Regions from separate parts of the Parageobacillus caldoxylosilyticus genome, predicted to be linked through region 1. Evidence: predicted binding sites of a transcription regulator. Region 1 holds the regulator's gene; each other region holds the start of a gene.

Region 1 (4,138 bases):
TATGCACTGATAATGCGGCAATGATCGCGGCGGCCGGAACCGTATTGTATATGCAAGGAAAACGGGCGGATATGGCATTAAATGCAAACCCAGGCCTGGAGTTAGAATAAGGGGAATGATACGGGCTTTTTTTCAGGATTTATTCTTGGAAGAAGTCCGTTTTTTTATTAAAAAAATAAAGGTTGTGCATATATTTATCCACAAGTTGTGGATATTGTGGAAAAATAAAAAAATCTCTATGATATCAGGGAAGAAATAATCACAGTTTTTTTTGCATAACCCCTCTATTTTTTGTGGATAATGTGGAAAAACCGGTGAATAACTTGAATAACGGGAATAAAATTGGGGATAAGTTTGTGGGTATGTGATTAACTAAAAAAACATCCACCTGTTCATAACGGGTGGATGTTTGTGTATTTTGTTATTTTAGTGTATGAAGTTCTTCCCATTCCACTAATAATAGATCCAGTTTTTGTTTCATTTCCTCGTTCTCTTTTGTCAGCTGTTGCACTTTTTCATGATCTTGGTAAATGTCAGGATCGCATAATTGTTCTTCCACGTGCGCAATTTGTTGTTCTAATTCGCTAATTTCCGCTTCGATTTCTTCAATGCGGCGCTTGCGCTGCCGCTCTAGTTTTTTTGCTTCTTTTTCTTGTTCATAATTCAATTTTTTCGTTGATTCTCCATCAGGAAGGTTCGCATTGGTTTGCCGCTGCTCCGCAGCAGCGAGACGTTCGAGTTCCAGCATTTCTTCTTTTTTGGCGATATAGTAGTCATAGTCACCTAAATATTCGGTAATTCCATCACTAGAAAGTTCGTATATTTTCGTGGCGATGCGATTGATAAAGTAGCGGTCATGAGAGACGAATAAAATCGTTCCAGGGTATTCAATTAAGGCGTTCTCGAGCACCTCTTTGCTGTCTAAATCAAGATGGTTGGTCGGTTCGTCTAAAACAAGGAAGTTCGCTTTTTGCATCATCAATTTGGCAAGCGCCAGTCTTGCTTTTTCCCCGCCGCTTAGCTCCGATACATGCTTTAGCACATCATCCCCAGAGAATAAGAAGTTTCCGAGCACGGTGCGGATTTCTTTTTCCGTTTTGTCAGGGAATTCATCCCAAAGTTCATCGAGCACGCGCTTATTTGAGGACAAGTCGGCCTGGTTTTGGTCATAGTAGCCGATTTGTACGTTCGAGCCGTAGCGGAAATGCCCTGCTTGTAGCGGGAGTTTATTGACAATCGCTTTTAGCAACGTGGATTTGCCGATTCCGTTCGGTCCAATCAAAGCGACGCTTTCCCCGCGCGTGATGCGAAAGCGGACATTGCGAAAAATTGGCTGATCCGCATCGTATCCTACTGCGACATCTTCAGCGATTAACACGTCATTGCCGCTTTGCCGCTCGATTTCGAAGGAAAACGAGGCAGCTTTTTCGTCCCCGATCGGCTTCTCCATTCTTTCCATTTTTTCGAGCCGTTTTCTTCTGCTTTGCGCGCGCTTGGTTGTCGAAGCGCGGGCAATATTGCGCTGAATAAAATCTTGCAGCTTTGCAATTTCTTCTTGCTGTTTTTCATATAGTTTTCGTTCCCGTTCGTATTCCTCCGCCCGTTGCTCTAGGTAACGGCTGTAATTGCCGCTATACCGCTTTAATGTTGCACGTGACAGTTCGTATACTTGGGTGACTACTTTATCGAGAAAATAGCGGTCATGCGATACAATTAAAATAGCGCCAGGATACGTTTGTAAATATTGCTCCAACCATGTTAATGTTTCGAGGTCTAAATGGTTGGTCGGCTCGTCCAAAATAAGCAAATCGGGCTTCATTAACAGCAATTTTCCGAGCGCCAGCCGCGTTCGTTGTCCGCCGCTTAGCGATTGGACAGGAGTCGTCATATAATCGTACTTAGAAAACTGCAAACCGTGTAAAATGGAGCGAATATCAGCTTCGTATTGGTAACCACCTTGTTCTTTATAGCGCTCTTGCAACGCGTCATAGTCTTTTAATAGTTTTTCATAACGGGAAACGTCTGCAAGCAAATCGGGATCGCCCATTTGCATTTCCATCGCTCGCAATTGCTTCTCCATCGCCTTTAACGGGGCGAATACCGTCATCATTTCTTCCCAAATCGACAACGAAGAGTGAAGCCCGCTGTCCTGGGCAAGATAGCCGATTGTTACTTCTTTTGGTTTAATAATCTCCCCGCTATCGTAAGACATTTCACCGGCAATGATCTTTAATAGGGTCGATTTCCCGGCTCCGTTTCTCCCAACGAGAGCGATACGGTCTTTTGATTGTATTTCTAATTTTATATTCGATAAAATAAGGTCAGCGCCAAAATATTTTGTCAGTTGGTTAACTTGTAAAATGATCATTGTTTTTCACCTCGCGTTTGACAATAATAGTGTAGCGTAAGTGACTTTCTTATCGCAATAAAACGATAAAAGACAGATGACGAAAAATAGTGTATAGTTTATAAGTGGAGGAGATTATGTTGTCATCATTTACCCATTTCAACGAACAAGGCCGGGCAAAAATGGTCGATATTACGGACAAAGAGGATACGGTTCGCATAGCGGTCGCGCAAACAAGTGTGACAGTAAATAAGGAAATTTATGAAAAAATGACAAACCACGCGATCGAAAAAGGGGATGTGCTTGCCGTTGCGCAAGTGGCAGGTATTATGGCAGCGAAAAAAACAGCCGATCTCATTCCAATGTGCCATCCGCTTATGCTAAAAGGTGTCGACATTCAGTTTGCCTGGCATGTCGAAGAAGAAAAAGCGTTGTATCAATTGTTGATTACCGTAACGGTGAAAACGAAGGGAAGCACGGGGGTGGAGATGGAAGCGCTAACGGCTGCCTCTGTATGTGCGCTGACAGTATATGATATGTGTAAGGCGTTAGATAAAGGAATGGTTATTGGCCCAACCTATTTGGTAGAGAAAACAGGTGGAAAGTCAGGACATTATCAACGCGAAAAAAGAAGTGCTGGGGGATTCATCAATGAGCAATGAACAGCCAAAAATTCCGCAAGCAACGGCCAAACGTTTGCCGTTATATTATCGTTTTTTAAAAAATTTACACGCTTCTGGAAAACAACGCGTTTCTTCTGCCGAACTGAGCGAGGCGGTCAAAGTCGATCCTGCGACGATCCGCCGCGATTTTTCCTATTTTGGAGCGCTTGGCAAAAAGGGATACGGATATAATGTCAACTATTTGCTGTCATTTTTCCGGAAAACGCTCGATCAAGATGAGGTAACGGAAGTTGCACTATTTGGAGTCGGGAACTTAGGCACCGCATTTTTAAATTATAATTTTTCGAAAAACAATAATACGAAAATTGTGATGGCATTTGACGTAGATGAAAGGAAAGTCGGTACAGAAGTCGGCGGGGTGCCTGTCTATCATTTGGATGAATTGGAAGACCGTCTTCACGAGGGGATTCCAGTAGCGATTTTAACGGTGCCGGCCCATGTCGCTCAGTGGATTACCGACCGTCTTGTCCAAAGAGGAATTAAAGGAATTTTAAATTTTACACCAGCGCGCTTAAACGTACCCAAGCATATTCGCGTCCATCATATTGACTTAGCGGTCGAATTGCAGTCGCTCGTTTATTTTTTGAAAAACTACCCGCTTGAATAAAAGGAGAGAATGAAACGTGAAATATTTATTAATCGTGCTTGTCATTTTATTATTGTTTGGAACAAAAAAACTTCCGGAATTGGGCAAGTCGCTCGGTCAATCGCTCCGCGAATTTAAGGATGCGACGAAAGGATTAGCCGATGAGGATGAAAAAAAAGCCGACCAATGATGAGTTAGGATGGTTGACATATGAACGATAAAGAAATGTCGGTGTATGAGCACCTAGGAGAGTTGCGAAAACGGCTTATCATTGTTCTTGTTTTTTTTGGCATTGCTTTGATAGGAAGCTTCTTTTTTGTAGAACCGGTCATTTTATATTTGCAGCGGACGGATGAAGCAAAAGAATTGACGATGAATGCGTTTCGTTTGACAGATCCGATCAAAATTTATTTTCAGTTTGCTTTTGTCATTGCCTTTGTTCTTACTGCTCCGGTTTTGCTTTATCAACTTTGGGCGTTTGTCAGTCCGGGATTGTATGAAAAAGAGCGAAAGGTCACTTTA
Region 2 (4,138 bases), 250 kb from region 1:
GCATTCTTATTTACGCCATTAATATCGCCGCGTACTATTTTCTCTGGTCAGCGATTTACGGCAGCAAATCGACGATGCAAGGAATGTCGATGGCGCAAATGACCACGTATGTCGCCATCTCATGGATGGCGCGGGCGTTTTATTTCAATAATATCGACCGTGAAATCGCCATGGAGATTAAAGAAGGAAGAGTGGCGACAGAGCTGATTCGTCCTTACAGTTATCTCGGAATGAAAACGATGCAAGGATTAGGGGAAGGAATCTTTCGTTTGTTGTTTCTTTCTCTTCCGGGAATTTTTCTTGTCGCTTTATTTTTGCCGCTTCGTTTTCCAACCGATGTTCATACATGGATGTTTTTCACTTTGTCGATTGCCCTTAGTTTTATTATTAATTCAGAATTAAATTTGCTTGCCGGCATCATAGCATTTTTTACCCTTAACAATGAAGGGTTATTGCGGGCAAAGCGATTTGTGATCGACTTGTTTTCCGGACTTATTTTGCCAATCAGCTTTTATCCAGATTGGGCGCAAGAGGCAATGAAATACTTTCCGTTTCAAGGAATTAGTTATATTCCGAGTATGATTGTAACAGGAAGTTTTCAAGGGCAAGCAATCCTCCATGGCCTTTTGTTTCAGCTTGTATGGTGTGTGCTGTTGCTCATCCCGATTCAGCTGTTGTGGCGAGCGGCGAAAAAACAGCTTGTCATTCAAGGAGGGTGAGTCGTGTTTTACGTATCGATCTTTTTTCAATATATGGCACAATACATGAAAACAAAGCTGCAATATCGTGCCGATTTGCTGGTGGAGTTTATTTCTGATTTGATGTCACAAGCGGTCAATCTTGTTTTTCTTCTCATTGTGTTTGGGCATACGTCGTTATTGCACGGCTGGACGCGCGATGAAATTTTATTTATTTACGGCTTTTTCTTAGTGCCATATGCGGTGTTCGGAGCATTTTTTAATTTGTGGGATTTTAATGAGCGCTATATTGTGCGTGGAGAAATGGATCGCGTATTGACGCGCCCGGTGCACAGCTTGTTTCAAATTATTCTCGAGCGGATGGAACTTGAATCGTTGCTTGGCGGAGTAACGGGCATCATCATTATGGCGTATGCAAGTGCGCGTTTATCTCTTTCGTTTCATTGGTATGACATTTTGATGTTTATTTTGTTTGTTTTAGGGGGAGCATTTATTTACGCGGGAGTATTTGTGTCATTGGCAACTATTAGTTTTTGGTCTGATGCTCGTACATCGATCATGCCGATGATGTACAATATCAGCAACTACGGGCGCTATCCAATTGATATTTATCATCGCGTTATCCGCTATATTTTAACGTGGATTTTGCCGTTTGCGTTTGTTGGCGTATATCCCGCATCGTATTTTCTTGGTAAAAAAGAATGGTACGGCTATGCATTTTTTACTCCAATCATGGGTGTTATCTTTTTTGGGATTGCGGTCGTTTTATGGAACGCAGGAGTAAAGCGATATCGGGGTGCGGGGAATTGAGAAAGAGGGTGAATCCAAAAGGAAGTAAAAATTCCTTTAACGGATCCGCCCTCTTATTTTTTATAGGGTATTACGGAGGTTAATAATGACAGACCGTTTTTTCGTTTATTGGATGTTGTTGTGTGAGCAAACTGTTAACAAAAAAGACAAATTTCTCTTATAGTTGATACTTGATAAAGTTTGTGAAATAATGCACAATATATTTGTGAATAATTTCACAAATTGATTTTTGGAAAGGATGACAGACAACGATGAAAAGACAATGCATGAATCGAGTGGCGCTTGTAGGAACAGGATTCGTTGGTTCCAGCTATGCGTTTGCCCTTATGAATCAAGGAATAGCGGATGAACTAGTGTTGATTGATGTGAATAAAGAGAAGGCGGAGGGCGACGTGATGGACTTCAATCACGGAAAAGTATTTGCGCCGAAGCCAATGAATATATGGCATGGAGATTATCAAGATTGTCGAGATGCCGATTTGGTGGTGATTTGTGCAGGTGCTAACCAAAAACCAGGGGAAACAAGACTCGATCTTGTTGACAAGAACATGAATATCTTTAAAACGATTGTCGATTCTGTGATGAGATCAGGGTTTGATGGCATTTTTCTTGTTGCAACGAATCCAGTAGATATCTTAACGTATGCTACTTGGAAATTCAGCGGCTTACCGAAAGAACGGGTGATCGGCTCGGGAACGATTCTGGATACGGCAAGATTCCGCTTTTTGCTGAGTGAATACTTTCAAGTAGCTCCAACCAATGTGCATGCGTATATTATCGGAGAACATGGGGATACAGAGCTGCCTGTTTGGAGCCGTGCAGAAATTGGAAGTATTCCAGTTGAGCAAATATTGTCGCAAAACGATAGCTACCGAAAAGAGGATTTAGAAAATATCTTTATCAATGTTCGTGACGCGGCATATCAAATTATTGAGAAAAAAGGCGCGACGTATTACGGCATTGCGATGGGGCTAGTCCGCATTACACGCGCTATTTTGCACAATGAAAATGCGATACTCACCGTTTCCGCTTATCTGGACGGCCAATATAACGAGCAAAATGTTTATATCGGCGTACCTGCCATTATCAACCGAAACGGTATTCGCGAGGTAATGGAATTGAAGCTAAATGAAACAGAACAACAGCAATTTCATCATAGCGTAACCGTATTAAAAGACATTCTTTCCCGTTATTTTGATGAGGTAAAGCAATAAATACTGACTTAGAATAACAACAAGGTGAACATCATGTGGATACAACATTACAATCCTTTTCATAATGCGTATCTTTCTGCATTCATTGCGGCGCTTCCAATTGTTTTATTTTTATTATGTTTAACGGTGTTTAAGATGAAGGGAATAAAAGCCGCTTTTCTCACTCTTTGTTTTGGATTAGTGACAGCTGTTTGGTTTTTTCATATGCCGGTTTCAAAGGCGCTTGCCGCTTCCATCTATGGAATCGCGAACGGTTTATGGCCCATTGGCTATATTGTGATCATGGCTGTCTGGCTATATAAAATCGCTGTGAAAACAGGGAAATTTGACATTATCCGTGGGAGTATCGCAAACATTTCTGAAGATCAGCGGCTTCAACTGTTGCTCATTGGTTTTAGCTTTAACGCATTTTTAGAAGGAGCCGCGGGATTTGGTGTTCCGATTGCTATTTCTGCTGCTTTACTTGCTGAACTCGGGTTTCATCCATTAAAAGCAGCTGCTCTTTGTTTAATTGCCAATGCTGCATCTGGCGCGTTTGGAGCAATTGGAATTCCGGTTATTGTCGGAGCACAAATGGGAGATTTAACTCCGATTGAGTTATCTCGCACACTTGCTTGGATTTTACCGTTTATTACGTTTCTTATTCCGTTCTTATTAGTGTTTATTTTAGATAAATGGAAAGGTATTAGAGAAACATTGCCTGCTCTTTTAGTGGTAAGCGGAAGCTATACCATTGTACAAACATTGACAATCATTGTATTCGGTCCTGAGTTGGCTAATATTTTAGCAGCACTTGTCAGTATGGGGGCACTAACTATTTTCTTAAAAAAATGGCAGCCGTCACAGATATATCGAGTGAATCAGGATGGGGAAGTTGTTGAAAAATCTAAATACAGCTTGAAAAAAGTCATCCATGCGTGGTCTCCTTTTTATATTTTAACGGCAATCGTTGTTATATGGAGTCTGCCGAGTTTTAAAGCTCTGTTTGCTGAAGGTGGAATGCTTCATCAAACTACGCTTTTATTTAAAGTGCCGTTTTTGCATGGAGAAGTTGTAAAAATTCCTCCGGTGGCGCCGACACAGACTGCGTTAGATGCAATATTTAAGCTGGATCTTGTGTCTGCAACAGGTACAGCAATTTTATTAGCGGTGCTGTTCACAGGTATGTTTAGCAAAAACATTACGTTCGCCGAAGGAGTACAAAGTTTAAAAGAAACATGTAAAGAACTATGGATTCCTGTATTAACTATTTGTTTTATCATGGGATTTGCCAACTTGGCTAACTATGCGGGTTTATCCTCTGCGATTGGTTTAGCATTAGCGAAGACGGGAAATGCATTTCCGTTCGTTTCCCCGTTATTAGGGTGGCTTGGTGTGTTTATAACAGGATCTGTCGTGAGCAACAATGCTTTATTT
Region 3 (4,138 bases), 490 kb from region 1:
GGCCAACTTTTGCGGCACATCGCGCGAGGTGGTTAACCGCTTGTTAAGCGAATTGCGCAAAAAAGGGGTCATTTCCATAAAAAAAGGAAAAATCAAAGTGCTAAATCTTCGCTATTTACGAGTAGAAATCGCTTGCGAAGGCTGCCCGCCGGAACTATGCACCATCGATTAAGAAAACCGAAAGGCGCTTGATCAACGACAATACGCTATTAAAAAACGAGGTGCGTCAACAGGCGCACCTCGTTTTTATGAGTAAAAAACCATCATGGCAATAAGAAAAATAAGCAGCGTTGGCGATTTCTTATATTCCTAGCTTCATAATCGGGAGCGATTTTCCGTATAAATAATCACTTTTGCTTTTGCTGATTTTTCATTGCTCTTATCCTCCGCTTACCGGTGGAATAAAGGCGACAATATCGCCAGGTTGAAGTGTTTGCTCATCGCCGGCATATTCCTCATTGACCGCGACCATCACTTGTTCTAGGCTAATACGGTAACGTTGCTTCACTTCTTCCTTTAATTCTTTTACCGTTTTTGGAACATGCGGCAAGATGACGCGTTCTTCACCGATCGCCTCCTGCAAGTGGGCGAAAAAAAGCAATGTAATCATCGCAAATCCTCCTCTTCCGGTCTCCCTGTCGGGTACGCTTTTGTCTCCAATTGATTGCCGACCCATTCCGTGCCATCTTCCCAATGCTCTTTTTTCCAAATTGGAACAATTTGTTTAATGCGCTCAATTGCGTAACGATTCGCCGCGTACGCATCGTTTCGATGCGGCGACGATACAGCGATGACGACTGCGATCTCACCGATATCGAGCCGGCCGATCCGATGGGTAATGGCGACTTTTGCTTCCGGCCACTTTTCACGGATCTCTTCTCCGATTTGCCTTAACATTTTTTCTGCCATCGATACATACGCCTCATATTGTAAAAACAACGTCCGTTTTCCCTTCGTCCATTCGCGCACCGTGCCAATGAATGTGGTCACCGCGCCGGCTTCCGGACGCATCACTTTTTGGATCACTTCTTCCAAAGAAATCGGCTTGTCCGTAATGACAAAAAGACGTTCATTCATTCGTGTTTTTTCACCTCATTCATCAACCAACGTAAATAACTTTCTTCATCGTCAATAGAAAATAAAGGATAGGAAAAAAAGGGTGGCTGCGAAAAAGGTTGCCACGTAATGACGGCAATAATGTTCGCCAACCGGGAAAGCGAATCCCAGTCCTTTTCGTTTCGTACCATTACTACTTTTGGATATCGTTCGCTTTTGTAGCCCTCAACAAGGACCAAATCAAGCGGCAACAGCTGATAGAACGATAAAATTTGCGCGAGCGACCATGATGACTGCCGGGCGTAAAGCTGAAGCAATCCGTCTCCTTCCACCGACACACAAACCGCCCCCGCCCGTTCGTGGCGCTCTGAGTCGGTATCCGCATATCGTCTTTCCGGCTCGCCGCCATGCCCATGATGTTTGATCGTTCCAACACGGTACCCTTCAGAAGACGCGATTTTTACCCATTTTTCAATCAGCGTCGTTTTGCCGCTGTTTTTATAGCCGACTACCTGCCAGACGTTCATACGTCGCTTCCCTCTTCATCTTCTAGCAGCCACACCTCAACGGTATCGCCTTTGGCAAACCCGCGCGTTCCTCCTGGAAGCACCATCAGGGCGTTCGCTCTCGCCAATGATGTGACAATATTCGATTTATCCATGCCAACCGGCGCCACCGTTAACCGTCCGTCTTCGAGCGCTACGTAACTTCTGACAAAGCGGGTAAACGGATTTGGCTTTGGAAAGTCGGCCATCAACATAGCCGTTGCTTTTTTCAAATACGGTTTCGTGGAAAATAGACGCGTCCGCACAACAGGGCGCACAAACAGTTCATAGCCGACATAGCAGGCAGATGGGTTGCCCGATAGCCCAAACAATAGCTTGCCGTCAAGATGCGCAACCGTCGTCACGCTGCCCGGGCGCATCGCCACTTTATTGAACAGCACTTCAGCGCCGAGACGTTTATAAATGATCGGCAAATAATCATAATCCCCGACAGAGACGCCTCCTGTTGTAATCAACATATCCACTTGATCGAGCGCGGATTGGATCGCGGCAAAACAAGTATCCAGATCGTCCATTAATTTGCCGAAATAAATCGGCTCCGCGCCGCTGCGGACCACTTGCGCTTGAATCATATAGGCGTTGCTGTTGCGGATTTTTCCCGGTACGAGCGGGTCGGATACATCCAAAAGCTCGCTGCCTGTCGCAAAAATACCGATGCGCGGCTTGCGCGCCACTTTTACCTTGGCATATCCAAATGTCGCTAATAGCGCCTGTACGCCGGGGTTGATCCGCGTGCCTTTTGGAACAAGAGCATCGCCCTTTTTCGCATCCTCCCCTTGAAACGAAATATTATCTCCCGGACGAAACGGCCGTTTGATCGACATATACGTTTTGCCATCCCGCTCATATTGTTTGGCTAGCTCCAACATGACAACTGCGTCGCATCCAGCGGGAATTTGCGCTCCTGTCATGATGCGCACCGCCTGAAACGGTTCCACCGCTTTTGTCGCCACCTGTCCCGCTCCAATCGTTTCAATCACTTCAAATTCGACCGGGTTGTCCAGCTTCGCCTGCGCGGAGTCCACAGCGCGGATGGCAAAACCGTCATATGGGGAGCGGTCAAACGGCGGAACGTCATGATCGGCGCGCAATTCTTCAGCCAAATACCGACCGTATGCTTCCTCAAGCCGAACCGTTTCCGCTTCCCCTTCCCCCGCATATTTCATGACCCTTTCGATCGCTTCCGTTACCGGAATCGAAGTTCGCTTTTCCAACATGCTTTTCTCTCCCTTTCTCATTTAATGGCTGCCCACGATATCCATTATTTTACTTTTTTGCATTTAGAAGAGCAAGCAAACTGCCAAAGAAAGCAAGTTTTTATTGGTTCATCCGCACTGTTGATGATCGGAAGTTTCGCATGAAGATTTACTTAATGCATTGATATTATGTCGATTTTCGCTTTCCAACTGTTCAGCCTTCAACAGCCGAAACATCCGCCATCCCTTCTTTCCTATTTTCATTGTACGGAAACGAAACAAAGCTAGTCGTGATGTTCCTCACATTTATTCGTTTCATTTCTTTCCTAACGCAACTTGTTCAAAATTTCTTCATTTATGTGATGTACATCACGACATGCAAAAAAGAAAAGAAATATGCTTAAGTTGTAACGATTGATTAAGATGGAGGTATCAGCCATGGAAAAATGGTTTACAGAACAATCGCTCATCGGTGATATCGTAGCACAATTTCCAAAAGCAAGCGATCTTTTCAAATCATACAAAATTGATTTTTGCTGCGGCGGGCAGCGCCCATTGCAGGAGGCAATAAAAGAGCGCGGTTTGGACGAAAAAGCGATTTTGGAAGAGCTGAACACGCTTTATGCTCAATCGCTCGAAAAAGCCAATCGAAACTGGAAGGAAGCTTCTTATCGCGAGCTGATCGATCATATCATTGGAAAACATCATCGTTACTTGGCGGAAGAACTGCCTCAGCTCAGCCCTTACGTCACCAAAGTGCTGCGCGTCCACGGAATGCATCATCCGCATCTTGTGCAAGTTCATAAGCTGTTTAACGAGCTGAAAACCGAACTGGAACAGCATACGGTGAAAGAAGAAACTTACGCTTTCCCGCTTATTTTGCAATTTGAAGAAACTCCGACTCCAGAAAACAGAGAAACGATGAAACAAGTGGTTCGCGAACTTGTCAATGAACATGACGTTGCTGGCGACATCATCAAAACGATTCGTGAAATTACGAATGACTTTATCCCACCGGAAGATGCATGCGGTACGTACCGCCTTGTCTACAATCGACTAGAAGCGCTAGAAGAAGATTTATTGGAACATATCCATTTGGAAAATAACGTGTTATTCCCGCGCGTTCTCGCAGAAGCAGAGCCATCGGCAGAAATGTCTTGATAAACCAAAAGCACTGGACCGTTCCACAAGAAGGAAACGGTCCAGTTTGTTTATCCGCCAATATAAGACATTTCAATTTTCTTCCGCATTTTCGCCGTTTGCTCCGTCCGTTCGTCCGAATAGCGGTCTGTCCGCATGTTCCATGTGGATGCGATCACT
Region 4 (4,138 bases), 1.8 Mb from region 1:
ATGGAAAAAGGATATGCAAAAAAACCGTTTGATTATTTTGGACATGTGCCGGGACGTCCGGAAAAGCGGCAGACTCCGGTAATGGAGCCAATGCATGGCGATGCGTTTAAAACGGGATTAATTCAAGTCACTCCAGATGGAAAGACGAAGCGGCTAAAAGTGAAAATTCCGCCGCTAAGGGCGCTCACTGCGAAGCCGAAGCGGCTTGCTCCAGGTCATGGAGCCTGCCCAGGGTGCGGAATTTTCCCGGGGTTAGAGCTGTTTTTTAAAGGAATTGAAGGCGATATTGCCGTCTTGTTCCAAACAGGATGCGCTTATGTTGTATCGGCTGCTTACCCGTATAGCTCGCATAAACAGACGATGGTCCATAATTTATTCCAAAATGGAGCAGCGACGTTGTCTGGAATGGTAGAAGCATTTTTCGAAATGAAACGCCGCGGGGAACTTCATGTTTCTGACGATGTGACATTTGTGATGGTTACAGGCGACGGCGGCATGGACATCGGAATGGGTTCCGCCATCGGAACCGCCCTGCGCAACCATAAATTAATTATTATCGAGTATGACAATGAAGGATATATGAACACCGGCTCGCAAATGTCCTATTCCACTCCGATGGGGCATATGACAAGCACGACGGGAGTCGGAAAAACGCAGCGCGGAAAGGCGTTCCATCATAAAGATACGCCGCAAATTATGGCGGCAACGAACATCCCTTACGTATTTACGGGAACAGAAGCGTTTCCGCAAGATTTAGTGAAAAAAGCGGCGAAAGCGCAATGGTATGCCCGGCATGAAGGAACGGTATACGGCAAGCTGCTGATTACATGTCCGCTGAACTGGAAATCAGAAGAACGATACGGCGAACAAATTTTGAAAGCAGCGGTAGAGTCTTGTTTCTTCCCGCTATATGAAGTAGAACGCGGAAAAACGACCATTACGTACGATCCGGAAGAGAAAAATCGCCGCATTCCGTTAAGCGAATGGTTGAAATACATGGGAAAAACGAAGCATTTACTAAAAGAAGAAAACCGCGATCTTTTACTAGAATTAGAGCAAGAGGTAGAGCGCAGATGGCGCATGCTGAAAGCAAAGCATGAACATCCTTATTTATAAAAATGCGGAACAATCACGCAGGAGGTTTTTCTTGCGTGATTGTTCTTTATCTTTGGGTGTGATATCGCTCACAACGTATTGTCGAAAAACAAGGTACAATCAGGACAAAGAAACAATAGGAGGGATGGATGATGCATTCATTTTGCCATATGAACGGACAAGGAGAAGTGAAGCTATGCGCAGGTCTAGAGCGTTTAAAAAAGGAACATGGGCCGTTGCGTGAACAAAAGCAGCGCCTGTTTGAACAGGCACAAGCAATCGTCGGTGACAAAGAAGGGCAAAACTGGAAGGAACGGTTGCTTGCGTTGCGGGAAAATGTACAGGCATTTGTGAATGAACTCGATCCGCACTCCCAGCGGGAAGAAGGCGTGCTGTTTCCGATGCTGGCGCAGTATATTGGAAGAACATCCGGCCCGATTGCCGTCATGGAGTATGAACATGATCAGGCGAATCAGCGGCTCGCTTCCTTTTTAACAAAAACCGCGGAGCTTCCGGAAACGGTCGATTGCGAAAGTGCGGTGGCGCTCGCCAATGAGGTGATCGACGCTTATCATATTTTAGCGGAACACTTTATGAAAGAAGAAAACGTGCTGTTTCCGATGGCCGAACGCCTGCTGTCCGACGAAGAAAAAGAAGAATTGTCGGAAAAAATAAGCCAAATATAAGAAAAAACGGGATGTCTCCTTCTCAACAGGTGCATCCCATTTTTTACATACGCACAAAGAAATCTCCCACCCCTGAAAGAAAGAGGTGGGAGAGATTATTATATGTGAAAGGGGGATTCGGATACGTTTCGATCAATGAATATTATATGGCTGTTCTGCCTGTTTTGGCATGCGTTTGCGGTAAACGACATAGCTTCGGCGTAAGTAGCGGAGCGGAAGGCTAAACACATGCACGAGCCGCGTAAATGGCCAGACAGCGAAAATGCTGAGAGCAGCCAAAATATGAATTTTAAACCAAACTGGCACGGTTTCCATGTAAGATGGATCGGGATGGAATAGAAGGACGCTCCGGAACCAAGGGCCGATCGTTGTTCGATAATCGAAACCACGCGAGTCGACGTTCAGCAGCGTCGACGACAGCCCCGATGCGATGACTATCGCCAGGAACAAGAGGGCGATCCAGTCACCGCGGCTGCTTGTAACCCGCACCCGTTTGACGGTCGCGCGCCGGCGGATCAGAATGAGAAGCCCAATAAGAGCGGCCAATCCTGCCGGAATACCGCCGGCAAGGGCGATGAGATGGTATGTTTCTTCTGTTATGCCGAGCGTTGCGTACACCGATTCCGGAATCAAAATGCCCATGACGTGGCCGACGAATACAAACAAAATTCCCCAATGGAACATCAGGCTGCCAAGCCGCAATTGCTTCTTTTCCAATACTTCGCTCGATTTCGATGTCCAGCCGAATTGGTCGTATTGATAACGCCAAATATGGCCGCCAATAAAAATCGTTAACACAATATAAGGGAAAATCACCCAAAGAAATTGCTCCAACACGGTTACACACTTCCTTTCGGAGTCGGCGTCACGCCGAGTTCTGCAAATGCGAGAAAAATTGCGTCAAACACAGCGGCATAAGGGCTGCCGCCCGCAGCAAGCTGTTTCCGTATTTCATCGATATTATCGGCGTATGCGGCAAAGAGCGGCACGATGTGCTCCTGTTCGGCGTAAGCGGCGAACTCAAGCATGAGCGGCAAATAATCCGGGAGTTCCTGCTCGGCCGTATCAAATCCAGCCGCTTTATAGCGCTGTTTCAACTGCAATAGCTCGAGTCCGCGTTCGCGCTGTTCGCCTGTATTCATGTAGGTCACATATAAATTTGTTTTTTTGCCGAAATCGAATGTTTCGACATATTGCTCCATCCGTTTGCGGGCAGGTATGGATTGGATGTCATGAATAAAAGCGCTCATTTTTTCGACGATGGCGTCGTTTGGGACGGCGCTGATTGCCTCGAGGCAATCAGCGAGAGAGTCCGCCCATTCTTCATCAGGATAGGACAATAAATGGGACGCGCATAAAAACACCGTTTGCATTTGTTCTTTATTCATGTTTCCTTACCTCCATTAAGAAAGCGTGCCGCAGGCGCCAGGACCGCCGGCAAACGCCAATCCGCAGCTTCCTTGTTCGGCGTATAGTTCCGCGACTTCTTCGCGGTGGGAGGCAGGAATGACAAAGCGGTCATTGTATTTTGCGATGGCGAGCAAACGATACATGTCTTCGATATCTTGCTCGCTTAGCCCAAGTTCTTCAATGATGCGGACATCCGGCTGTTTGTTCGTTTGTTTTGCGCGCATATAGGAGCGCATTGCCGCCATTTTTTTCAACGTAATACGGATGTGTGTTTCGTCGCCGGCTGTCAGTAAGTTCGCCAAATATTCGATCGGGATGCGCATTTCGTCAATCGCCGGGAAAATGTCTTCTGCATTCGCTTTGCTTCCTTTTCCTTCAAACATGTTCATAATCGGGCTTAATGGCGGAATGTACCATACCATTGGCAATGTCCGGTATTCCGGATGAAGCGGAAGCGCGATTTTCCAGTCGACAATCATTTTATAAATCGGCGAACGCTGCGCCGCTTCGATCCATTCATCCGGAATGCCTTCTTCTCTGGCTTTTGCGATTACTTCCGGATGGTGCGGGTCGAGGAAAATGCCAAGCTGGGCATGGTACAGCTCTTTTTCGTCTTCTACGCTCGCCGCTTCCTTCACTTTGTCGGCATCGTAAAGCATGACGCCGATGTAACGAATGCGGCCGACACACGTTTCCGCACAGATCGTCGGCATGCCTGCTTCAATGCGCGGGAAGCAGAGCGTGCATTTTTCCGCTTTATTTGTTTGCCAGTTGAAATATACTTTTTTATATGGACAGCTTGTTACGCAATAACGCCAGGCGCGGCAGGCGTTTTGGTCGACGAGGACGATGCCGTCCTCGTCGCGTTTATACATCGCTCCCGAAGGGCAGCTCGAGACGCACGATGGATTGATGCAATGCTCGCAAATGCGCGGCAAGTACATCAT

What was found. The regulator Rex, encoded in region 1, represses fermentation and respiration genes when NADH is low (regulators of the CRP and FNR family bind a similar motif). The targets are predictions, from matches to a motif close to TTGTGAAATATTTCACAA.
Region 2: BV455_RS06215 (L-lactate dehydrogenase) is a predicted target of Rex. The motif match lies at 1,712-1,729, and genes of this name have one in related genera.
Region 3: ric (iron-sulfur cluster repair di-iron protein) is a predicted target of Rex. The motif match lies at 3,176-3,193, and genes of this name have one in related genera.
Region 4: BV455_RS18145 (hemerythrin domain-containing protein) is a predicted target of Rex. The motif match lies at 1,173-1,190, and genes of this name have one in related genera.

What each region holds. Positions count from the first base shown of each region.
Region 1 is NZ_CP040553.1:1,455,971-1,460,108, reverse strand. It holds gene tsaD (tRNA (adenosine(37)-N6)-threonylcarbamoyltransferase complex transferase subunit TsaD) at 1-110, shown strand, start outside; gene BV455_RS07365 (ABC-F family ATP-binding cassette domain-containing protein) at 422-2,368, opposite strand; gene moaC (cyclic pyranopterin monophosphate synthase MoaC) at 2,488-3,009, shown strand; gene BV455_RS07355 (redox-sensing transcriptional repressor Rex) at 2,999-3,637, shown strand; gene BV455_RS07350 (twin-arginine translocase TatA/TatE family subunit) at 3,654-3,806, shown strand; gene tatC (twin-arginine translocase subunit TatC) at 3,827-4,138, shown strand, end outside.
Region 2 is NZ_CP040553.1:1,202,557-1,206,694, reverse strand. It holds gene BV455_RS06225 (ABC transporter permease) at 1-719, shown strand, start outside; gene BV455_RS06220 (ABC transporter permease) at 723-1,508, shown strand; gene BV455_RS06215 (L-lactate dehydrogenase) at 1,760-2,722, shown strand; gene BV455_RS06210 (L-lactate permease) at 2,756-4,138, shown strand, end outside.
Region 3 is NZ_CP040553.1:968,255-972,392, forward strand. It holds gene BV455_RS04955 (Crp/Fnr family transcriptional regulator) at 1-172, shown strand, start outside; gene moaD (molybdopterin converting factor subunit 1) at 380-610, opposite strand; gene BV455_RS04965 (molybdenum cofactor biosynthesis protein MoaE) at 607-1,077, opposite strand; gene mobB (molybdopterin-guanine dinucleotide biosynthesis protein B) at 1,074-1,583, opposite strand; gene BV455_RS04975 (molybdopterin molybdotransferase MoeA) at 1,580-2,839, opposite strand; gene ric (iron-sulfur cluster repair di-iron protein) at 3,257-3,979, shown strand; gene moaA (GTP 3',8-cyclase MoaA) at 4,030-4,138, opposite strand, start outside.
Region 4 is NZ_CP040553.1:3,564,224-3,568,361, forward strand. It holds gene BV455_RS18140 (thiamine pyrophosphate-dependent enzyme) at 1-1,116, shown strand, start outside; gene BV455_RS18145 (hemerythrin domain-containing protein) at 1,248-1,781, shown strand; gene narI (respiratory nitrate reductase subunit gamma) at 1,914-2,618, opposite strand; gene narJ (nitrate reductase molybdenum cofactor assembly chaperone) at 2,621-3,169, opposite strand; gene narH (nitrate reductase subunit beta) at 3,185-4,138, opposite strand, start outside.